4 regions of the Chryseobacterium sp. PCH239 genome follow, and region 2 is predicted to be linked to each of the others. Evidence: riboswitches for the same ligand, from Rfam matches in the RefSeq annotation. Region 2 holds a riboswitch; each other region holds the start of a gene.
The links. Region 2 has a riboswitch for cobalamin ahead of KBP46_RS07950 (T9SS type A sorting domain-containing protein). Riboswitches for the same ligand answer to the same signal wherever they lie in the genome.
Positions count from the first base shown of each region.

Region 1 (6,255 bases), 2.2 Mb from region 2:
TAAATTTCATAATCGGCGGCTTCTGAAATCCCTGAAATATTTAAGACATCAGAGGCAGGGTTAGGATAAATTTCAGGTTTTACAGACTTTCCTGATTCTTCCAATCCAAGGGTGAGATTGATTAAATCTACTCCATAATCTTCAACTTCCCCATAGGTAAATGTACTGCAGGCATCTAAAGGTATTGTTTGACTGGAGATAACTCTCATGGTAACGCCGCATAGTTTCACTGCTGCCAAACTTGGAATCGTAAATACAGATACAGCCGGAGCAGCCTGAGTAACATTATTGGCCACCATCACTCTTTCGTTGGATTCAAAAATTCCGTTGGCATTAAGATCTATCCACGCCGTTACTGTTGTTGTGCCTGGAGTTCCCGTCCAGGTATTGGTTACTGAAAGCTTATTTCCTGTAGTTCCAATAAAAAACTTAACTCTACGGCTTAAGTCACTTCTGTAATCTATATAATTGGAAGGTCCGGAATCGCTTACCATTGGAGAGGTAACTCCTGTAGAATTTACGGTCACATTGGAAATATGCATCATCGTGGTATCTGTAGAAGCACTTGCACAATAATTAATGGTAGTGGTAAAAAATATAGGATCAGACCATAATCCCTGTGTTGTACACACTTTCACTACCTGTACTTCATACGATGTACAAGGTTGCAAACCTGTAATTGTGAAAGAGTTTTGACCCGATACGGGTGTACCCGTCATCCAGAAAGTTGTTCCTGGTATTCTATATCTTATCATATTATCCGGACTATTAGGATCTGCAGTCCAGGTAACTGTTCCAGAAGTAAGTGTTATATTCGACATCTGAACTCCTGTTGGAGCATTGGTATCACAGTACAATAAAGATTGAGGTTCTTCTTCTATTTTGTGGGTTGCCTGAAGGCTTGAAATTCCCAATATAAAAGAGAATACAAAAAGTAGTTTTTTGGTCATGTTTATCAGTTTTAAAATTTCTTTGAAAAATAGGGTATTTTTTCAAATATAGCTTATACTTTCTCCATATAGCATTGTATTTTTTAATATTTTTGACAATAAAGTGTAAAACACACAGAAACTCTATGCTTTAATATATGTTCAAAAGTATTTCTACTCTCTGGATTTTTTATAAAAAAATAATAATTCCCACCTTGATATTTTCTTTATTAGCTTCTTGTTTATCCTCTTTCAATATTGAGAACTTTGGATTGAGTTTTCTTTTAATATCTCCTGTTCTTCATTATTTTATATATGAACTCCGGTTTAAAAATGAATATTACTTTTATGCCAATTTAGGGTTTTCCAGAGGTTTCCTTTGGGGATTCACGGTAGCTGTCTGTGTGATTGTCAAAATAATAACAGGAATTTTATGAGCAAGCTTCATATTGACAGCATAACCAAGTCTTTTAAAGATAATAATATCCTTCGGGATATTTATTTAGGATGTGAAACCGGGCAGATTATTGGAATTCTGGGCAGAAATGGTGTTGGCAAATCAACATTATTAAAAATTATTTTTGGAACTGTCAGTAGTGATACCCAGTTCATAAGATACAATGACAAAATTCTGAAAAGCCTTTCCGATAGAAAAAACAGAATTGCTTATCTGCCACAGGATATTTTCTTACCGAAGTACAATACCATTAAAACCTTAATTCCTCTTTTTTGCAATAAAAAAAATACAGATCTGTTATTGACTTCAGATCTGATCCGTCCTTTTTTGTCGGAAAAACCTAAAGATCTTTCCAGAGGTGAGCAGAGAGTCATTGAAGCTTTAATGATAATTTATTCTGAAGCTGATTTTGTTTTACTGGACGAACCCTTCCATAGTCTTTCTCCGAAAATTTCTGTAGCATTGAAAGCTGCCATCATTGAACAGTCTGCGTATAAGGGATTCATTATTTCTGATCATAATTATCAGGAAGTTCTTGATATTTCACACCAAATATTTCTTCTGCGTGAAGGTTATCTAAAACAAATACAAGATTTAAAAGAACTGCAGCGGTATAATTATCTTCCGAAAAGCATTTAATTTATATATTTGAGGGATCAAAAAATTTTCATGATGACTTTCATAAACAAAGCATTCTATTTATCCGCTTTCAGTATTTTATCTATTGCTTTTGTAAAAGGGCAGACTAAAGTTCCTTTTGGAGTTGTAAAAGCTGAAGAAGGATATGCCAACGTACGTGTACATAAAGACGATTACCGAAAAATTGTAGACAAGATCCGTATGCGTAAAGGAGATGTATTTGTTTATGTAAAACCTGCTCCCGGAGAAACAGAATGGATCTGGATCAAATATCCGGAGAAACAGGATGACGACAAACCTTTTGTACGGTATGAAACTCTGGATAAAGAAGGAATGGTAAATAAAGGGCGTATTGCTTATGTAGACCAGCTTCCTGCCTACACTCCATCTAAATCTAAAAACGGAAGATCTCTTATTTTTACTGACAATTCTGATCCTAAGATTCCTACTGCCCAAAGAAGCAAAGTGGTGATTGATATTTATCCTTCCAATGCAGGATACCGTAAAAAGGAAAAAGATGCCGAAGGAAAAATTCTTACGATTGATAAAGTAAAACCATGGGGAATTGGAAATGACCTTCCGGAAGGTATGACCGAAATCAAATCCATCAGAGTACAGCAACCCGGAAGAGGATCTGTTTTTGTAAGAGAAGCCATCAAAAATATGTTCCAGCCTACCATGGATTTTGAAAACGTTGGAGTAACCTCACTTGACAACGATAATATTTTTCTTTATATGATAAACGGTTCAGGAGAAAACAGATACACTACTCTCTGGACGATTAAGAAAGGAAGAGTAATCAGCCAGATTATTTACCATAATCCGGAATAAATTCATTATTTTTGCATTCGAAAAGTTTTTACGCTTATTCATCACAGAAATTGGTTCTGCATCACTGCAGATTAAAAGGGAACCGTGTGAAAATCACGGACTGTCGCGCAACTGTAAGTAACTGAAGTCTTTATCAAAGATCCACTGTGCGAGGCATGGGAAGGAGATAAATGATGTTACAAGTCAGGAGACCTGCCTTTTTCTTAAACATGTAACTTTCGCGATTTGAAGTTGTATTGATCTGATGGATTGTTTCAGGAATTCTATAAGTTCCTGTTATTATTCTGTTGTTTCCAATCATTTCCTATCGCTTTAATTAATAATGATATATGACTACAGAAGAAAGAATTGAAGCATCCGAAACCAGAATCTTTAAAGCGGTTTTCCCTAACACAACCAATCACTATGATACCCTTTTTGGAGGTACGGCGATGCAGCTGATGGATGAGGTAGCTTTTATCACAGCAACCCGTTTTGCCAGAAAAAGAGTGGTAACGGTAAGCAGTGACAAGATCGATTTTAAAAAACCTATTCCTGCCGGAACCATCGTTGAGCTGATCGGGAAAGTTTCATACGTGGGAAAAACCAGTATGAAAGTAAACGTTGAAATTTACACCGAGCAGATGTATTCCTATGAAAGAGAAAAAGCAATTATTGGTGATTTTACTTTTGTAGCGATTGACGAATTCAAGAAACCAATCCAAATACTATAAACAATAAAGTTTCGGGCGGCCAGAGGCCGCCCGAAACTTTTCCATTCAACACAACATAGTATATCTCAACCAAAGAATGATTGGACTTCATTTGTTTTTTTATTTACTTTTAGCATGGCAAAAAAATTATTTTTACATTGCTGTCACTAAAAACTATAGAAGAACCGATATTTCATGAAAAAGATTATTGTAATCATTACCCTTATCCTATCCATTACATTAAGAGCACAAAAAGACGTTAAAATTGAACTTTCAGAAAGTTACGAATTAGGAAATATTATTCTGGCCCTCACTGAATATGGCAGAACAGATCCTTATGACGTACAGAAAATCCCACCGTATTATGATGAAATCATCACGTATTTTGAGCCTGTAAAAGATCATCCTTTACTAAAAAAAGTAAATTATTCAAGAAAAGATTGGAAAAAATTCTTAGGCTTCCGAACTGATTTCTATGCATTTTCTTTTGATGAAAAAGGCTTACTTAAAAGAGATTTTCCTTTCAATTCCTTTGGTCCTAAAGAAGTAGATGAAAATCTGGAGCTCATCAATGACTTTGTAAAGAAATCAAATTACAGAACCTTTTATAAAAATCATCAGTCGTTTTACAATACTTTAATTGCCAATTACAAAGAGTATTATTACATCAATGATACTTATACTTTTTTGGATAAAATAGCAAAAAGACCAGCCAATGAAACAGATAAGAAATACATTATTGCCATATCTCCTTTGGTAGGCGGACAGAATTGCCACAGGGATATCAATAGCTCCTTAACTGTAGACTTTCCAAATATCGGAGAAGATCTTATCCTTGGAAATTTAAAAGGTAACCTCGCAAGAAGGATTCTTGATAATCACACCGTATTTTCAGAAATCGATCATGGGTATGTAAATCCTATTTCAGATCAGTACTCAAAGGAGATAACGGAAAGCTTCAACCTTACGAATTGGGATAAAAAATCAGGATACCCGGGAATAAATTCATTCAATGAATATATGACATGGGCAGTTTACGATTTGTTCATCAACGAAAAATTTCCAGAAGAAAAAACAGACAGTCTTTCAGCGATTTATCATAAAGTGAATATCCGACGCGGTTTTATTGCTCAGAATTTATTCTCGGAGAAGCTTATAGAGCTTTATAAAAAGGAAAAGAATCTGGAAAAATTATATATTCCATTATTAAAGTGGACGAAGAAAACAGGAAACAAAATTTCCCAGCCTTCCGTTGTCAATTCCAATAATAAAGACTTTGAGAAAACTGATCTCAATAATATCGTGGTACAATTCACACAGCCTATGAAAAAAACAAAGACTCTTCAGCTCAAATTATATGAATACATTGATGGAAAAGAAACCCGCAATACCATCATTATCGTTAAAAATCCGGTCTGGTCTAAAGACGGGAAAGAAGTGAAATTCAGCCTGGATACTTCTTATAAAAATTTTGTACTGGGATTTTATGTACATAACAGTATGGCTGGATTTTATTCAAAGAAGGGAATTTTATTAAATCCCGACAATTACTTATTACTAGCCTCTTAAAACATTTCAGATGATCTATAAGAAGACCCTGCCCAATAAGCGGGCAGGGTCTTCTTTTTTCAATTATTTCAGTACTTTTTCTGTTTCCAGACTTCTGTTCAGCAAAAGCTCAAAAGCCTCTCCCATTTCATCAGATGCTCTGCTGATTGCATTTTCAAGCATATTTCGAATTTGTCTTTCTGTCACTCCAGCTTCAGTCCAGCTTTTTCCGGAAGTATGAGAATTTAAGATAAACGGCATGATTCTGTCAATTCCACATGCAAAGATAGCATCCGGAGTTTTCTCATCTTCAAACTCAAGCCATAAATTAAAGAATTCTGTACGTAAAGGTTCATCCAGAATTCCAAAGATTTTCTGAGCAGAAGCTTTCTCTCTTTCGAACTTTCCTACCATTGCCTTTTCATCAAAAATAAAAGTGTCTCCGGCTTCAATCTCCACAAGATCATGAATGGAAAGCATTCTTATCACTCTTAACAAATCAATATCTGCACGGTTTTTAGCATACGGATAAAGGATCTGAGCCAGAATAATAATCTGCCATGAGTGTTCCGCTGTATTCTCTCTCCGGGAATCGTCTGCATTATAATTTCTTCGCTGTACATTTTTAAGTGCATCTACTGCCAGAATAAAATCGATCTCTTTCTGAATTTTCATCTTACTTCTTATTTCTGTTATATTGATCAGACGGATATACCTTTGTTTTGGTAATCCATTTATTATTTATCTTTTCTTTAGTGGTCACTTTTACACTACCTTCAATGCTCATATCCTCTTCTTTTTCAAAGACTTTATCAAGTCCTTTATTCGGAATTACAACATATTCTGATGTAAAAATATCACAGCAGCCGGACTTTCCATAAGAAATTAGACGTTTACGCTTGGCATCAACATCAAAAATATCCAGACCGTTTGAACCCAGCTCTGTAAGTTCATCACTTTTTACAAACCCTAATCTTGTCTTGTTGAAGACATATACATCATAAGATGCCCCGCTATAATTTCCCATATTTCCGTTCCTTATGGCAACATCTTCCGTTCCATCGAAATTAAAGTCATCTATAATTACGGCACGCTGATCTTTTAAAAGGGGGATCAATTTCCCCTGGATCGGTTTTTGACCTTGTTCTGTATACAAAAC
Region 1 covers NZ_CP073027.1:4,629,407-4,635,661, reverse strand. Annotated here, with positions in the region: gene KBP46_RS21320 (GEVED domain-containing protein) at 1-950, opposite strand, end outside; gene KBP46_RS21315 (ATP-binding cassette domain-containing protein) at 1,363-2,025, shown strand; gene KBP46_RS21310 (hypothetical protein) at 2,056-2,856, shown strand; cobalamin riboswitch at 2,891-3,071, shown strand; gene KBP46_RS21305 (acyl-CoA thioesterase) at 3,186-3,569, shown strand; gene KBP46_RS21300 (DUF4932 domain-containing protein) at 3,744-5,117, shown strand; gene KBP46_RS21295 (HD family hydrolase) at 5,181-5,771, opposite strand; gene KBP46_RS21290 (hypothetical protein) at 5,773-6,255, opposite strand, start outside.
Region 1: another riboswitch for cobalamin. It lies ahead of KBP46_RS21305 (acyl-CoA thioesterase); the one in region 2 lies ahead of KBP46_RS07950 (T9SS type A sorting domain-containing protein).

Region 2 (6,255 bases):
TCCGAATCTTTTGGTAACAACAGGATTACACGATTCTCAGGTACAATATTTTGAACCAGCGAAATGGGTTGCCAAGCTAAGAGATATGAAAACGGACAAAAATGTACTGTTATTGAAAACAGATATGGAATATGGCCATGGTGGCGCTTCCGGAAGGTTTGATTATCTGAAGGATGTAGCTTTGGTATATGCTTTCATGTTTAAACTGGAAGGGATTACTAAGTAATAAGTTTTGCAAAAAGAAAATTAAAAAATAAATAAATCTATATTTAAATCTTATGAGAAGAAAAATAGTTGCAGGAAACTGGAAAATGAACAAAAATGTAATTGATGCACAACAATTAATGATTCAGTTACTAAGCTATAAAAACAACAATGCAACGAACTGTGAGGTTTGGATTGCTCCCCCAGCATTGTATTTGATGATGGCAAAAGACGTTTTTGAAAAGGATGAAATCGGAGTATTTTCTCAGGATATGAGCGAGCATGAAAGCGGCGCTTATACTGGTGAAATTTCTGCAGATATGCTGGAATCCATTGATGCAACCGGTTCATTAATCGGGCACTCTGAAAGAAGACAATATCACGGAGAAACAGATTCTCACTGTAACAGAAAGATCAAATTAGCTCTTGACAAAGGTCTTATTCCTGTTTACTGTAACGGAGAAACTCTTGAGCAGAGAAAAGCAGGACAGCACCTTGAGGTAGTAAAAAACCAGACTGAAGTAGCTCTTTTCACGCTTTCTGCTGAAGAAATCAAAAAAGTAGTGATTGCTTATGAACCGGTTTGGGCTATAGGAACCGGAGAAACGGCTAGTCCTGAGCAGGCTCAGGAAATCCACGCTCACATCAGAAATATTATTGCTTCAAAATACGGACAGGAAGTTGCTGACGAGGTTTCTATCCTTTACGGAGGTTCTGTAAAACCAGACAATGCAAAAGAAATTTTCTCTCAGCCGGATATCGACGGTGGTCTTATCGGAGGAGCAGCTTTAAAATTAGAGGATTTCTCTAAGATTATTGAAGCTTTTAATTAATAGAGGATTGATATATTATCCAATAAAAAGCGGCGGAATCTTCGATTCCGCCGCTTTTCCGTTAAAAAAATCTAATTATTGAATATCGACTACATACATTGTTCCTTTGTCTACTTTACCCGTTTTAGGCAAAATTTTAGCTTTTGGATTTCCGTTTCCATCATCCACTACTCCAAAGTCATCATCATTGAAAACAGCCAGTTTATTATTTCCTAAATAAACAATTCCCTCGAATTTATCATGTTCATAACCCAGTTTTGCTACCAGATCTACGGCTAATGTTTTGGTAACAGCTTTTATTCCGGCATTGGTAATTTCATCCCATGAACATTGCTCTAAAGCTTTTCCGTTAACTTTCATTCCGTCCACATCGGTGATATCGGCTCCGTTTACATCTGTTGCATTGCTAAGATTGATTCTGTATACTTTTTTTATTCCTCCCTGAGAACCGAAATTTCCATCTCTTTCAATCACCAGGAATTCATTATTGCTTAATGCGGTAATATCACACACTGAATCAGAAGCTCCTCCTTCCTGCTTATATAGAAACTGTTTAGTCTGCCCTGTAACCGTATCAAATGTGACAATTCTCGTTAAAGTTTTATTGGTAGCCAATGCCTTACTGGGAACATACATCATCGACTGCATGGTTCCTACCAGCGTTCTTCCGTCCGGGCTCATACAAAGTCCTTCCATTCCTCTGTTGGCTCTTCTTTTCGCTAAAACAGCAGGTAGTTTTCTTGATCCTGTATTTACTCCGATCGGGCTTATTCTTTCCATCTCCATTCCATCAGCACTGTAGTGTACAATATGCGGTCCATATTCATCAGAAACCCAGAATGTACCGTCAGCGGCAGCAACAATACTTTCGCTGTCAAGACCATACTGATCAGTACCTAAGACATTTCCGGAAGCATCATATGCTACTTCCCCTGTGCTCCCCATTCCAACAGGATTTGGAAGTCCGGTAATAGGCTGTCCGGATGGATTTTTAAGTTTAATATATTTGATGACCTCTACATTTCCGTCAGCATTGATTTTAAAATGCATAATGGTTGGAGTAAAATTAGGAGTAAGAAACTTTTTCCCATTCTGGAAGTCGGTGTTAGGTCCTCTATCGGTAATGACATAGAATTCGCCTTTTCTGGTAGGATGAGCCGCAGCTCCGGATCCAAAACCTCCGTTGATAACATCCACTCCGTTTATCGTAGTCAGTTTTGAAAATGGAAACTCCTGAGGGAGTTTGGAATAATTAATATCCTGATTAACCATTGCGGTATCGTCATCACTTTTACATGAAGCCAATACAGCCAGTATACCCACAGAACATAGTAATTTTTTCATATGCTATTTTATGGCTGCGAAAATAGGACTTGATTGTAAACTGATCTTAAATACAATGATAATTGTTTTTTAACAATTGAACAGACAGAATGCATTGAAGATAAATAAGAAAAGAATCTATTTAAAAATGAAAAACCAACAATCCAACCAAATTATTAATCAATTTGAAAATCATTTTTTAAAGGAAAATAATTCACAAAACAGACTTATCAATTTATATGATATATTTGCAGCGTTTTAAGGCTGAACAATGTCCATTAATAGGGAATCAAGTGAGAATAATATTCAAATCTTGAGCTGTACCCGCAACTGTAAACTGTTTAAACTTACTGCACAAAAACCACTGGATCTGAAAATCCGGGAAGGAAGTTGTAAGATGTGAGCCAGGAGACCTGCCTTAAAACACCAGATTCAGAGAAAGAATTAGTTCTGCTCTGAAGATAAGTTTCGGGAATAAAACTTTAAATTAATTATATCATGAGAAAAATCTATCTTTTTTTCTTACTGCTTTGCATGCAGGTATTGTCGGCCCAATTCACAGAAAACGACATTAAATTTTGGGTAGGAACCGGTTCTAAAAAAGCATATTTCATTGCAGACTTTAATGATGACAGCACCCCAAATTCTTATGCTTGGGGATACCGTTTTGACGGAAATGGCTTAACCATGGAAGACATGATTACTGCTATTGCCGCTGCAGAACCTAAAATGGAAATTGAAATACCATCCGGATTTCTGTACAGTTTAAATTACAATCATCATACTCCCAGCCTTGACGACTATTGGTCAACCTGGTCAGGAAACACTCCATCAACTATGGCATTCAATAATGGTGTGAACAATGATCTTTTAGTGGACGGAAGATGGTATGGAGCTTCTTATAGTTTTTCCCCTCCTACAATGCCTTCCCCACCAGTTCCAGCCTACAGTTCTGCTTGGTTTGTTCCCTCGCAGGTTACAAACTGGGTAGGAAGCGGAACTAATAAAAGTCTTGTCGTTATTGATTTCGGAACTGATAATGCCAACGGAAATGCCAATTCTTTTGTTTTTGGAATTAAATATAACGGAAGCATAATTGCTGAACAGGCGTTACAACTGATCCAGTCTCAAGCTTCCTATTTCAATTTTGCATCAGCGAATAATCAGATTACTAATTTAACATTGAATTCATTTACTGGGAATACTTCCGGATCAGACAGCTGGAAGTTATATAAAGGAAAAGATCTATCAAGCTGGCAAACAAAAGCCAATCTTTCTCAGATTCAACTGAGTAACAATGACTGGTTTGGATTAAGTTTCGGGCAAAGAAGACCATTTACCCCCACCGAGGCACAGCTGACTTTAGGAATTTCTTCTGTGACCAAGAAAAAATTCAATATTTATCCAAATCCGGCAAGTGATTTCATTCAGATTGAAACGGCTGAGAAACTGAAAGAAGTGAATATTTACTCTGTGACAGGACAAAAAATAATGACTTCTCAGGTTACTAAGATTGATATTCATTCTTTAAACTCAGGAGTTTACTTTGTGGAGATTAAAACAGCTGAAAGTGCTACGGTACATAAGATTGTTAAGAAATAGAGAAAGTGCCTCAAGGCGCTTTTTTTGTGAGGATATGGATAAAATATACTGTTACAACCGCCCCGTCAAAAATTCTTTGAATTATTGCCACCCCTCCAGCGAATATAAAATGAGTGATTAAAATATAATCCAACAAAAAAACCGCACCAGATTGGTGCGGTTTTCTGATGATGTTATCATCAATTATTTTTTCTCTGTGGATCTTTGTAAAACCTCATCTACCATTCCGTAACCTTTAGCTTCTTCAGAAGTCATCCAGTAATCTCTGTCAGAAGATTTTTCTACCCACTCATACGTTTGTCCTGAGTGATGACCGATGATTTCATAAAGCTCCTGCTTCAGTTTCAACATCTCTCTCAAGTTGATTTCCATATCAGAAGCAACTCCCTGAGCACCTCCTGAAGGCTGGTGGATCATTACTCTTGAATGCTTAAGCGCAGAACGTTTTCCTTTTTCTCCGGCAACCAGTAATACAGCTCCCATTGAAGCAGCCATACCTGTACAGATTGTCGCTACATCCGGCTTGATGATCTGCATGGTGTCATAAATACCTAGACCTGCATATACACTACCACCAGGAGAGTTGATGTAGATCTGAATATCTTTTGAAGGGTCAGCACTTTCCAGGAATAAAAGCTGAGCCGTAACGATGTTTGCTACCTGATCATCAATACCTGTTCCAAGGAAAATAATTCTGTCCATCATCAGACGGGAGAAAACGTCCATCTGAGCAACGTTTAATCTTCTCTCTTCCATGATGTACGGAGTAAGATTCGTAGGCCCATACATTCCCATATACTGATCGGTAACCAAACCGTTGTTTCCTAAATGTTTTACAGAGAAATCTCTGAATTCTTTTTTAATGTCCATATTTCTATTATGTATTATTTTTTAAATATTCTCGAAGTTTAAATTACAATATTTATTCCTAAAATTTTATAGGACTTTTTGTCACAGAATATTAAAATAACTGACTTAAAAATTACCGTTTTCTACCATAGATTCCTTTGATAGGTGAATATTCAATGATATTACTCAATCGCATGGAAGCCTGTTTCAATAACGTAATTTTCTTGATAAGCTCATAGTACTTTCCTTCATCAGTATCCCTGTACACATCCAGCTCTTTATCTGTTTCTGTAATTAAATAATCAATATATCTGAATTTGTGCAGCAAAACATCTCCCTTGATCTGATCTGCCACTTTATCACCGTAATTGGGAGGATAAATATTTCTGGAAGCCCAGTTTTCAAGCTCATCCAACGGGATCAGAGCGTCTACAACCTTTGTGGTAATTTCTTCGTCCATAAAAGATACAAAAAAGTTTCCACTTCTCAACTCATCTTTTTGAATTCCTTCCCTCACCTGAGTAATAATGATTTCATTCCCTTTAACTAAAAATTCATACTGCTCTTCTTCAAAATGATGAAGAATTTCCTCAATTACTGTAATCTGATATTCTTCTCCTTGTTCATTTCTACGTTTCAGAATAATATCTCCAAATGCCAGCATGTGTTCAACAAGTTTGTTCTCCATGAACAATACATCATACAGAAAAGGATCTTCTTTTTCCTGATCCAAAGGCACAACCTCCATCTTTGGAGCGGCTGTTTTCTCTTTCTGCTGCTGTTGAACATGATGGGTCTGATTCTGTGTGATCTGCTTCTGAACATCCAGTTCATTGAAAAGACTCTGCTCAGAAAGCCCGAATTTATTGGAAACCTCTTTCAGATAAACCTCTCTTTTCAGGGCATTTTGTACGAAAGAGACAGATTTCACAATATCTCTGATTGCTTCAGCCTTTTTAATCGGATCATTTCCGATATCTCTCAGGAGAATTTCCGCCTTGAAATCGATGAAATCCATCGCTTCATTTTCGATATACTTTTCAACGTATTCCTGCGGGTGTTTTCTGGCAAAGGAATCCGGGTCATCTCCATCAGGGAAAAGCAGAACACGGATGTTCATTCCCTCAGTCAGTAACATGTCAATACTTCGGAAACTAGCTTTGATACCGGCATTATCACCATCAAAGAGAATCGTTACGTTTTCTGTAAGCCTCTTAATCAGTTTGATCTGCTCTGTCGTCAAAGAAGTTCCTGAACTTGCCACTACATTTTCAATTCCGGACATATGAAGGGAAATCACGTCCATATATCCTTCCACCAAAAGACAGGCATTCTTCCTGGAAATAGCCTGCTTACTCTGGTTTAATCCGTAAAGAACATTGGATTTATGATAGATCTCGGTTTCCGGGGAATTGAGGTATTTTGCAGTTTTGACATTATTCTT
Region 2 covers NZ_CP073027.1:1,755,712-1,761,966, forward strand. Annotated here, with positions in the region: gene KBP46_RS07935 (S9 family peptidase) at 1-226, shown strand, start outside; gene tpiA (triose-phosphate isomerase) at 279-1,037, shown strand; gene KBP46_RS07945 (esterase-like activity of phytase family protein) at 1,113-2,381, opposite strand; cobalamin riboswitch at 2,605-2,796, shown strand; gene KBP46_RS07950 (T9SS type A sorting domain-containing protein) at 2,859-3,962, shown strand; gene clpP (ATP-dependent Clp endopeptidase proteolytic subunit ClpP) at 4,146-4,832, opposite strand; gene dnaG (DNA primase) at 4,945-6,255, opposite strand, start outside.

Region 3 (6,255 bases), 2.4 Mb from region 2:
GATTCCCGAGTTCAATGCCTGAAGCTGATATAATTTTGAAGTGGTAATTCTTAATGCCGGACTATTGCTTTTAAGAAGCTTCTGATCAGACAAGAGATGAGAAATAATTCTTTTCGATTGATTGTACAAACCCAGATTCTGATACTGATCGGCAAGGTTATAATCACTGAAGACCTGCATACAATAAGAAAGATCGTTTTTCTGATCAGGCTCTTCTTTTTGAGCGAAAATATTGACAGATTGTACATATTCCCCCTTCATGGCAAAAGCTTGTGAAATAATATTTTGAAGTACAATTTTGTGTTCCGCGTTTTGATCACTCACAAGAATTCCCTGGGTATAACTTATGCATTCGTCAGGATTCTGATATAATTTCAGAAATGCTTTATCTGCTAACATATTGAAGTCCGGACCGGACTGCCCTTTGGTGGTAAGGGAGCAGAAAATAAAAATAAACAGTAAAGTTTGAAATAATTTTTGTCTCGTTAATTTGCTTTTTGTGTTTTTTTGAATAATTCTGGTAAAATCCATATTCAAAATATTGTTTTGTATCTATTTAGTTATCAGTCTTGTAAATAATAAGTTCTTTTAAAATTCACGAATTATGAAAGCCAATTTCTTTTGGCAAGGTGAATATTGTATTAATATTGTTTTCACCAATTCGAAACGCTAAATATAATAAAATATGAAAAATTTTTACAAAGTATCAATGAAAATGTTGACAGCTTGTCTTTTTCTGAAATTTGGTTTTGCAGAAGCTCAGCTTACGGTAATAGGTTTGGGAAATTATAATGTAGGGGCAGTCTCTGACAATGGAGTGGTAAGCATGCATACAAGCGCAGGAGGAATATATAAATGGAATGCAGCAGGAGGACTTGTACAGATAGGTTCTATATCAAACGGTTATCCGGCAGCGGGTAGAACTGTTGTTTCGAATGACGGAACCAAAATTTCGTCCTCTATAACAAATGCAGCAACGGGATTTAATGAAATATCAACCTATGATGTAGCTACTTCGACCTGGGTAAACAGAGGCGGGCTTGTTCCTACAGGATGGGACGGTAGTGTAAGTTCAACCTGGGGGATGACTACCAATGGAAGCACGATTGTAGGTTTAGGTTTTCTTACTGCTGCAAACGCACATGCTGTGAAATGGGATGAAGTAAACGGAATGGTAGATCTGGGAAGTATCGTTGCAGGACGCAGCTCCAGAGCAAACGCAATCAATGCGGCAGGAACAGTAATTGTAGGTTGGCAGGATGAGCCAAACGGAACAAGAAGTGGGGCTAAATGGCAGGATGGAGTAGAAACTTTTATTACTGATAATAATGGAAATAATGTAGGGGAAGCAGGAGGAATTTCTGCAGATGGAAATACAATCATAGGCTCAGCAAATCCTAATCCCTATGTCTGGAATGCTGCAAGCGGACTTACTTACATAACGCATCCTAATGCTTCTTTCAGCTTCAAAGGAGGAGCAACAGGAATTTCTGCGGATGGAAAAAAAGTAATTGGGTATTATAGAGCATTTGGAGCACCTCCTATGTCAGGGGAAGGTTTTATCTGGACTTCTGCTACCGGAAGGATCAATCTGAATGATTATGCAGCCTCTTTGGGAATTGCAACGAATGGAGTAACCATGGGGCTTCCCTTGGCCATTTCACAGGACGGAAAGAAAATTGCCGGATCAGGGACGAATGCTTCAGGGCAGATGATCGCTTTTTATCTGGATACTTCTCAATTTTTATCGGTGAATGATGCAGTGAAAGAGAAAAATAATATGGGTGTCTATCCTAATCCTGTGACTGATATTCTATATTTTAAAGGAACAGGAAAAATAGAGAAAGCCGAAATTTATAATATGGTGGGACAAAAGGTAAAATCATTTGATTCGGTAGAAGGGCAGATTGATGTTTCATCCCTGTCAAAAGGAGATTATATTTTGCAATACTCTATGAAGGGAGGAAAACAAGAGACTTATAAATTCATTAAAAAATAACATATATAAATAGTAAAGTAGTGGGATGAATGGCTGTTTTCAATATTGAAAGCGGCCGTTCTTTTTTGTGTATATAGCAAAAGGATAGCATGTTTTGTATAGAAAAGTCTGGTTTTTGGTGAATACATATAAAAAACTATCTTTGCAAAAATTTTGGTTTCCAGTATTTTGGAATGAAAAGGGAATCGGGTGTAACTCCCGGACTGTCCCCGCAACTGTAAATCGCAACTCAAGTTTCTGCAAAAAACCACTGTTTAATAACGGGAAGGTGCAGAATGCGAAAGTCAGGAGACCTGCCGGAATTATAATTAAAAAACATATTGCTTTCGGAGGAAAAGTAAAAAAGTATGGATATAAAAAGATCTTTAGTACTGCTTTTTTCATCTTATGGCTGTTTTCTTTTTGCACAAGAGAAAGCCATCGATACTGTTTATGTCTTCGACAATCAGATGAATAGGGTGAAACTTTTTCATCCCGTAAAAATAATTTCGGCAGAAGATGCTGAGAAAAACTCCAGTAATCTTTCTGAACTTCTGAGATTTCAGTCACAGGTTTTTATCAAAGAAAATGGCCGTGGTGCCGTTTCTTCACCTTCTTTCAGGGGAACTACCGCTCAGCAGACTGCTTTTGTGTGGAATGGAATTAATATCAATTCTAATTTTCTGGGACAGGGAGATATTAATAATATTGCTTTGTTCGGCTATGATCAGATTGGTATAAAAGCTGGTGGTGGAAGTGTAGTATATGGGAGTGGTGCCATCGGGGGAAGTATTCACCTGAATAATACCCTGGATTTTAATAAAGGCTTCCATGGTTCTTTATTTTCTGAAGTGGCTTCTTTTAATACCTATAATAACTTTATAAAAGGTTCTTACAGCAATGATAAGTTCAGTTTTAAGGCTTCTGGAAATTATTCTGTAAGTGAAAATGATTATAAGGTAAGTGACCTGAACTATATCAACAGAAACGGAAGTTATTACAATACAACGTTCAATGTAGGAGCATCCTATAAAATCACAAACGATCATAAAATTTCGTGGCAGAGCCAGTTTTTTGATTCTTCACAACGCTTTCCTGTATATGAAGAAACGGGAACAAAAACGAAATATAAAACTCAAAGTGTAAGAAGCCTTCTTTCCTGGGACTGGAACAAAACAAAGTTCAGTAATTCCCTTAAAGCAGCTTATACGGAAGAGAATTTTCAATTTTTTGGTTCGTTAAATCAGCCTAAATCAAGTAGTGGAACCGGGAAAAATTATATCTTTAAAAATGACTTTAATTATTTCCTGAATTCAAAGTGGAATTTTAATATCATAGGAGAGTTTCAGGTTAATAAAGGAGAAGGATACCAAAACGGAATATCCAGCGTCAGCAGAAATATTGGTTCTGTTTCAGGATTGTTAAGATATTTTGCAACAAAAGATCTGCGTTTTGAGGGTGGATTCAAGAAAGATTTTGTGGAAGATGTGAAGTCACCGTTGATGTATTCGTTCTCCGGAAAATGGAGTGCAGCAAAATGGTATGATGTAAGCCTTAATGTATCAAAAAACTTCAGATTTCCATCCTTTAATGATATTTATTATGAACCGGGAGGAAATAAAGACCTGAGACCGGAAACCTCTACCCAGCTCGATATGACGAATGTGTTCAAAGCAGGAGATTTCAGACTTACTTTGTCTCCATACTATATGAACATCACAGATCTTATTGCATGGCTTCCAACGGCTAAAGGATACTGGCAGGCATTCAATGTCAATAAAGTTGAATCCTATGGATTAGAATCCCAACTGTCCTTTAGCAAACAATGGGGTAATCATAAAATCCGGGCCAATGCTGGATACTATTATGCAAAGTCTATTGATAAAGAAACGAAAATGCAGAGACCTTACGTTCCTATGCACAGAGGAAATGCCAATATAGATTATGAATATGGTTTCTTTAAACTTTTCGCACAGGGGCAGCTGAATGGCGTTACGTATACTACAAGTGACGAAAAAAGGTCAGATGCCATAGATCCTTATTTTCTTTTAAATATGGGAATCTCTGCAACTTTAGCCAAAAAATATACCTTAGGGTTCAAAGTGAATAATCTAACCAATACATACTACAAAACGGTTTCTTTCTATCCTTTACCCAAAAGAAATTATAGTGTGTATGCAGCAATAAATTTTTAAAAATTAAAATTGATTAAATATGAAAATAACTAAACTTTTAACTGTATTATTTGCAGTAGTGTTATTGTTTAACATTTCTTCATGTTCAAGTAGTTCTGACGAGATTGAAGTTTCTCCAATCACTTATCAGAACGGATATTTTATCTCTAATGAAGGAAACTATAACAGTCAGGGAGCTAAGGTAACATTTGTGACAAGAAATTTAAGCCTGAAGCAAGACGATGTATATGGTTATAACAACAACAAAGAGATTCTTGGTGATGTTCTTCAGACGATTGGTCTTAACGAAAACAAAGCTTATCTTGTATTGAATAACTCTAATAAAATTGTAGTAGTAGACCGTTATACATTCAAAAAGTTAGGAGTAATTACAGATCAGCTTGATAACCCAAGAGGAATTACTTTTGCTAACAACTTCATCTATGTTGCTAATACCAACTTTACTGCACATACTCAAAGTATAACGAAATATAAAGCTTCTGACTATTCATTTGTAAGTAAAATCAATATGACTGAAGTTTCTGATAAAACAGTAGAGGCAGGAGGAAATGTTTTTGTACAGAATGCTTCATCAGGGTACGGAAATAAGATTACTTATATCAATACTTCTAACGATGCTAAAACTGAAATTACCGTTCCAAATGGTCAGATTGGAAATACAGTATCATACAAATCTAATGTTTATACAATTTCTTCAACAGCTACAGATTCTTATATCTATAAAATTTCAAGTACCGGAGCGCTTACACCGGTAATTACGTTGACAGGAATTCCTAATGCTACGAACCTTCAGATTGATAACGATAAAATCTACTTCAGCTCTGCCAATAAAGTATATACAACGAGTTTGGCTATACCTGTAATTCCTGCAACTCCATTATTAACAGCTGCAGATGGCGGTCCTTACTTTACACTGTATGGATTTAATGTTATTGATGGAAGGATTTTTGCATCAGACGTTAAGCAGTTCACACAGGATAGTGAAATGGTAGTATATTCAGCAGTTACAGGTGCTCAGATCAGTTCTTTTAAAACAGGAGGTATCGGTGCTAGTGGAACATACCTGAATCCATAATGTGTGATAACATATAAAGAAATAATTTTTTATTTTTTCATCATTTGTGTTTTTTTCCGGCCGGTTTCGAAGAAACCGGCCGGCTTTGTTTCCCTAGGGAAACAAAAAAAACTGCGGGATGGAACATCCCGCAGGTTTTATATTTTATATCAGTTGAATTATAGGGTTAACCCGAGTTTTTCAGCCTCAGCAATCACAAATTTTGTTGCTTCTTCTTTTTCATTAGGAATTTCACCCTCAAGAATAGCCTCTTTTACCTTCTCTTTTAGAATTCCGATTTCACGGCCTGGCTTAAGGTGAAACATTTCCATAATCTCTTCACCGGTAATAGGAGGTTGAAAGTTTCTTACCTGATCTTTTTCCTCTACTTCTTTGATCTTTACGGCTACATATTCAAAGTTTCTTTTGAATTTCTCCTGCTTTTTAGAGTTTTTAGTGGTAATGTCTGCCTTGCAAAGCGTGAAAAGATCTTCAAGATTTTCTCCGGCATCAAATAAAAGTCTTCTCAATGCAGAATCTGAAGCATCATCCGTGATCAGTGCGATAGGTCTTGACGAAAGTTTCACCATCTTCTGAACATATTTCATGTCACTTCCCAAAGGTAATTTCAATCTCTGAAAAAGTGTTTTTACCATTTTTGAACCCAAAAATTCATGTCCGTGAAACGTCCATCCTGTTCCTTCTAAAAACTTTTTCGTCGGAGCTTTTCCAATGTCATGAAGAAGGGCAGACCAGCGAAGCCAAAGATTATCGGTATTCACCGAAATATTATCCACTACTTCCAGCGTATGATAAAAATTATCTTTGTGAGTTTGTCCTTCTACTTCTTCCACGCCTTTCAATTCTATCAGTTCAGGAATAACCAGCTTCATAAGACCGGTTTGTTCCATTAGTCTTAATCCGATAGACGGTTTTTCAGACAACATTATTTTGTTGAACTCTACCATGATTCTTTCCATAGAAACGATCTTGATTCTTTCTGCTTCCTGCTGGATCGCTTTCAAAGA
Region 3 covers NZ_CP073027.1:4,472,899-4,479,153, forward strand. Annotated here, with positions in the region: gene KBP46_RS20615 (AraC family transcriptional regulator) at 1-531, opposite strand, end outside; gene KBP46_RS20620 (T9SS type A sorting domain-containing protein) at 686-1,999, shown strand; cobalamin riboswitch at 2,137-2,315, shown strand; gene KBP46_RS20625 (TonB-dependent siderophore receptor) at 2,347-4,173, shown strand; gene KBP46_RS20630 (DUF5074 domain-containing protein) at 4,193-5,248, shown strand; gene KBP46_RS20635 (CCA tRNA nucleotidyltransferase) at 5,407-6,255, opposite strand, start outside.
Region 3: another riboswitch for cobalamin. It lies ahead of KBP46_RS20625 (TonB-dependent siderophore receptor); the one in region 2 lies ahead of KBP46_RS07950 (T9SS type A sorting domain-containing protein).

Region 4 (6,255 bases), 1.0 Mb from region 2:
CATTGGAAAAAGATGAAGCCTACAATCTTGAGTTTCCTTCTTATTTTCCGGAAATGACTTTTGATACATCCATTAATCCGGTGACCAAAAATGGAGTGGAGCTGGGACGAAAATTATTCTATGAAGGCAGACTTTCAAGAAATAATACCATTTCATGCGGTTTCTGCCATATACAGGAAAATGCTTTTACCCATCACGGTCATACGGTAAGCCATGGGGTAGACGACAGAATCGGAATCAGGAATGCACCGCCCATCCAGAATATGGCTTTTTTGAAAAGATATATGTGGGACGGAGTGATTCACAATCTGAATGAGCAGCCCATCAGCCCGATTACTGATGTGAATGAAATGGACAGCTCCATACCGGAAGCTATTTCGAAAATAAAAGATGATCAGAAGTATAAAAAACTGTTCAGAGAAGCTTATGGAGACGAAACCATTACCGGCGAAAGAATTTTAAAAGCATTATCACAGTTTATGGCTTCTTTAATTTCTGCAGATTCAAAATATGACCGGTTCAGACAGGGAAAAGAACAGTTGACTTCAATAGAATCCCAGGGAATGACATTATTCAATCAGAAATGTGCTTCCTGTCATAGCGGAGAGCTGTTTACGGATGAGAGTTTCAGAAATACCGGAATGTATTACAATACAGAATTCAAGGATGCAGGTAGATACAGAGTGAGCCTGAATCAGGTAGATTGGATGAAATTCCGTGTTCCGAGTCTGAGAAATGTAGAATATACCGCACCTTATATGCATGACGGAAGGTTTTATACATTAGATGCGGTACTCAATTTCTATTCGGATCAGGTGGAAGATAATGTTAATCTTGATCCACAGCTTAAACAGAATGGTCACATAGGAATTGCTATGAACAGCCAGGAAAAACAATCCATCATTGCGTTCCTGAAAACATTATCGGATAAAAGTTTTATATCCAATCCAAAATTTGCAGAATAATTTATAAAAAACATGAAGAAGATTATATTGATAGTAAGTTTGATCCTGTTGAATCAGTATCAGGCAAAAACCATCAGAGACAGTGCTTATGTTGCTCCCGAAGCGCTTAACAGATTCGATTTTGATGATGATTGTGATGCCTGTGGCTGTGCAGCAGGAAATGGATCTTCCGGCTTTGAATCTTTGCTGAATCCACAGTTTATCGGAATCAAATACTTTGCACAGCATTACAAAGCCAAGGAAAACTTATTTGTAAAAGACCTCACGCAGGATCAGTATTTCAATACGTTGCAGCTGTGGGGGAAGATTCCACTGACTAAAAAACTAAGTGTTTATGCAAGTCTGCCCTTCCATTTCCATGAAAAGAAAACGATGCAGGGAGATATCAGAATCAATGGAATAGGAGATTTAAACCTGATGGGAATTTACCAGCTGATGAGCTCTAAAGATAATTTCCATCATCTGAGCGGAGGTTTGGGCTTGAAAATTCCACTCGGGAAGTTTGATGAAAAAGGGGCATCCGGTGTCAACCCAAGCTTTCAGCTGGGAACCGGAAGCTGGGATTATCAGGCGGCTTTGAATTATAAGTTTCAGAAAAATAAAGTAGCCGTACTGGTTAATACAGATTACACCATTAAAACAGAGAACAGGAAAAATTACCGTTTTGGAAACCAATGGAACTATGCAGCAACAGGTTTTTATCAGGTTGCAGGAAATGAAAAATCTATATTCTCTGTAAAAACTGGAGTTCAGGGTGAAGTCTACGCCCAGAACAAACAGTTTGATGAGGCACTGCCGAATACTGCTGGTAGTGCTTTGTACGGAAAACTGGGATTTGAAGCCTCTTACAAAAAGCTGAGCCTGGGAAGTGAAATCATGCTTCCCATGTACACGCATCTGGCGGGAGGAGATATTGAAGCCAAATCGAGATTCAGTGTTTTCCTGAATATTGGCATTTAAAGCGAAACCCCCAATAAATGATGTTAAAGCTCCTTCGGGAGCTTTAATTGTTTATAAATCATGATTTTAGTTGGGGATTAGGAATAATTATTTATCTTTGCCGGAATTTGGTGAGCCGTAAAAAGCTCTTAAAAGGGAATCCGGTGAAAATCCGGGACAGACCCGCTGCTGTAAGCTCCGCACCAAAGTTTTTGAAGAATATATCCACTGTTTTTTAATGGGAAGGATTTCAAAAATGGAGTAAGTCAGAAGACCTGCCAGACAATAATCGTTTGACGCTTTCGTGGAATAAAGCTTAGGACATCAATGATTCTGTGCAGTGACAGCTGTGCTTTGTCGTTGTATTCTTATACCCCATTAGCGTCTTCATTACCCTAAATGAGCTAATGGCAGCAAAACTAATTACTTCTGCAATTCATAAAGCTGTTTTCACAATATTGGTGATTACATCTCAACTTTTATCTTCTCAAACCAAGAAGAAGGACAGTCTTCAGGAAGAGACGATTAAAGGAATTAATCTTTACAAAAAGAATTTTAAAGAAATCCTTCCGGCACAAACGCTGCAGGGAGAACAGCTGGAAAGACTAAACAGTCATTCCGTTGCAGATGCACTGCGGTATTTTTCAGGCGTTCAGATTAAAGATTACGGAGGATTGGGTGGTTTGAAAACCATCAACATCCGAAGCATGGGAAGCCAGCATGTAGGGGTTTTTTATGATGGAATTCAATTAGGAAATGCTCAAAACGGACTGGTGGATCTGGGAAGGTACTCTTTGGATGATCTGGAAGAAATATCGTTGTATAACGGACAGAAAAGTGAAATTTTTCAGCCAGCAAAGGACTTTGGCTCTTCTGGGTCTATCTATTTACAGCCTAAAACACCCGTATTTAAAGGAAATAGAAAAACCAATTTGGTGATAAGAGCAAAAAGTGCATCTATTGATCTCTTTAATCCTTCATTCCGATTGGAACAGAAAATTTCAGACAGGGTTTCTGCCAGTTTCAGTGGCGAATTTATGCAGAGTGACGGAATTTACAGATTTCGTTATGCCAAGAAATATCCTGATGGGCAACAAGCCTATGATACCATTGCAAAAAGACAGGACTCAGATATCAAAGCAAAACGTTTTGAAACTTCTCTCAACGGAACTTTAAATAACGGAAGTTGGAATATCCGTGGCTACGGTTATATTTCAAACCGCGGAATGCCGGCACCTATTGTTAACGGGCGCTTTGAAGGAAGAGGAGCGAGGCTTTCCGATGAGAATTATTTTGTACAGGCTAATCTGAGAAAAAAACTGTTCCCGAAATTTGAAACACAGCTTAAAGCAAAATTTGCTTACGATTACACCCATTTCATGGACACAGTTCGTTCGCAGTCTATTATTTATACCGATAATACCTACATCCAAAGGGAACTTTATCTTTCCTCTTCCAATATTTACTCAATCACTCCCAATTGGGATGTCAGCCTGAGTGGAGATTTTCAGTATAATAACCTGGATGCCAATCTGGATAATTTTTCTTATCCTACACGTTACACTACCTTGGTAGCATTGGCAACAACCTATCAGTGGAACAGATTCAAAATTTTGGGAAGCCTTTTAGGAACCTTTACTTTTGAAGAAGTAAGAAAAAATAAAAGACCGGGAGATGCCAGAGAGTGGACACCTGCGGTGTTTATGAGCTATCAGCCGGAAAAAATTCCGGAGATTACTCTAAGGGCTTTCTATAAAAGAATTTTCAGACTTCCGACCTTCAATGATTTGTATTATACCAATATCGGAAATACCTATCTGAAACCGGAATTCACCAATCAATATGATTTAGGATTTACTTATCAGAAGAATTATAACAACCGTTTCTTTAAAACATTTTATGCTAAAGTAGACGGTTACTACAATAAAGTACAGGATAAAATTGTGGCAGCTCCGAACGGAAGCATGTTCCGCTGGCTGATGATGAACCTTGGACTGGTTGAAATCATTGGTGCAGATGTGAATGTACAGACTGAAATGCAGCTTGGAAAAGTAACCCTCCGACCTTTGCTTTCCTACACCTATCAAAGCGCGAGAGATATAAGTGATCCGGAAGACACGTTTTATCGCAATCAGATTCCTTATACCCCATGGCATAGTGGATCTTTCAGTCTTATGGCAGATTATAAAGACTGGAGTTTCAATTACAGTGCAATGTACGTAGGAGAAAGATATGACGTGAATCAGGATAACATTCAATACAATTATGTGCAGCCCTGGTATACGCACGATTTGTCTGTTCAGAAAAAATTCAACTGGGCGAATCATCAGTTTAAAATAAGCCTTGAGATGAATAATATTTTCAATCAATACTATGATGTTGTCCTCAATTATCCGATGCCCGGAAGAAACTTTAAACTTATTCTAAACTTCACCCTATGAGAAAACTAAACTTTTATTTTTTATTTCTTGTATTAGCTTTTCTTACTTCATGCCGTACAGATGAAATTATTGTCCGTCAGGAAGTGGTAGAAGGGCTTCCTTCAGAAAATACAGCAATAAAAGGCTTCTATATGCTCAATGAAGGGAATATGGGGAGTAATAAATGTACCCTTGATTTTTTTGATTACATCAAAGGGACCTATTACCGGAATATCTACGCAGAAATCAATCCCAATGTCGTAAAAGAGTTGGGGGATGTAGGAAATGATATCAAAGTTTATGGAAGCAAGCTCTATATCGTTGTCAATGTTTCCAATAAAATTGAAGTGCTGGATGCTAAAACGGCCAAACGTATTACTTCTATTCCATTACAAAACTGCCGATACCTTGCTTTCAAAAACGGAAAAGCTTATGCCAGCAGCTACGCCGGACCTGTAGCGATTAACCCGAAAGCACCGAAGGGGAAAGTAGTGGAAATTGATACGGCTTCTCTTTCCATCCAGCGTGAGGTAGTGGTAGGATATCAGCCGGAAGAAATGGAAATTGTGGGTAATCAGTTGTTTGTGGCCAACTCCGGAGGATATAAAGCTCCCGATTATGACAATACTGTTTCGGTAATTGATCTGAATACTTTTACCGAACTCAAAAAAATAAATGTTGCCATCAATCTTCATCACATTAAAAAAGATAATTACGGTGATCTCTATGTAACCTCAAGAGGAGATTATTATAATGTTCCTTCCAGTCTTTATCTCATAGATGCAGCCACGGGAACAGTCAAGAAAGATTTCCATCTCTCTGTGAGTGAAATGACAATCGTAAATGATAAACTCTATTTCTATGGAAATGAATTCAATTACAACACCCACAGCTATAAAAAGACATTTGGAATCATTGATGTAAAAACAGAACAGATCATTGCCAACAGAATTTTTGATAAAGAATATGAAGATGCCATTAAAACCCCTTACGGCATTGCCGTAAATCCCATCACAGAAGATATCTACATGACAGATGCCAGAAATTATGTATCCATGGGATTTTTGTATTGCTTTGATAAAAACGGACACTTTAAATGGAAAACGGAAGGGGGAAATATCCCTGCCCACTTCGCTTTTTTATACAAATAACCAAACTTTAAAAAATGAACAGAAATAGCTTTACTTATTTGAAAATCGGATTTCTATCCTGCTTCCTTGTAGGAGTGATAGCCTGTAAACATGATGATGAAAATGAATTTACATTTAATGGACTTGATGATTCCTATACCATTGAACGTTTAAAGGTTTTGAGTATTCCTACCAATGCTTCAGGATCGGTTACATGGAGTATTAATGACTCTATTATCTCTCAGAATTCAGAACTTGAATTCATCAGTCCTACTGCAGATGCTTATCCTTTGACTTTGAAGATTAACAATAAAGGAAACGAGCAGGTTTTTCATTCTAAAATAATCGTTACCAAAGAAAAAACACCTTACAGTAAATATATTTCTAAAGTATTGGAGTTCCGTCCTGCCGTAGGGCAGTTCATGAACGAAATTCCGGAATATCTACCAGGAAATACTACCGCGAATATGCTTCAGAAAGCCAACGAATCGTTGGTAGGAGGTAATTCCACCATGATCAGTCTTGGTGGCTATGGCGGATATGTAGTGTTTGGTTTTGATCATACGATTCCCAATCTGAATGGACGTGATTTTAAAGTACTGGGAAATGCATTCTTTGGAAATGATGCTGCGGATCAACGTTCAGGATCTTGTGAACCGGGAATTATTATGGTGGCCTACGACAGAAATAAAAATGGGAAGCCTGATAATGATGAATGGTACGAAATTGCTGGCAGTGAATATTTCAAAAATGCTACAGTGAAAGACTACAGCATAACCTATCATAAACCTAACGAAAATA
Region 4 covers NZ_CP073027.1:2,779,169-2,785,423, reverse strand. Annotated here, with positions in the region: gene KBP46_RS12980 (cytochrome-c peroxidase) at 1-965, shown strand, start outside; gene KBP46_RS12975 (transporter) at 978-1,925, shown strand; cobalamin riboswitch at 2,017-2,202, shown strand; gene KBP46_RS12970 (TonB-dependent siderophore receptor) at 2,312-4,345, shown strand; gene KBP46_RS12965 (YncE family protein) at 4,342-5,475, shown strand; gene KBP46_RS12960 (hypothetical protein) at 5,490-6,255, shown strand, end outside.
Region 4: another riboswitch for cobalamin. It lies ahead of KBP46_RS12970 (TonB-dependent siderophore receptor); the one in region 2 lies ahead of KBP46_RS07950 (T9SS type A sorting domain-containing protein).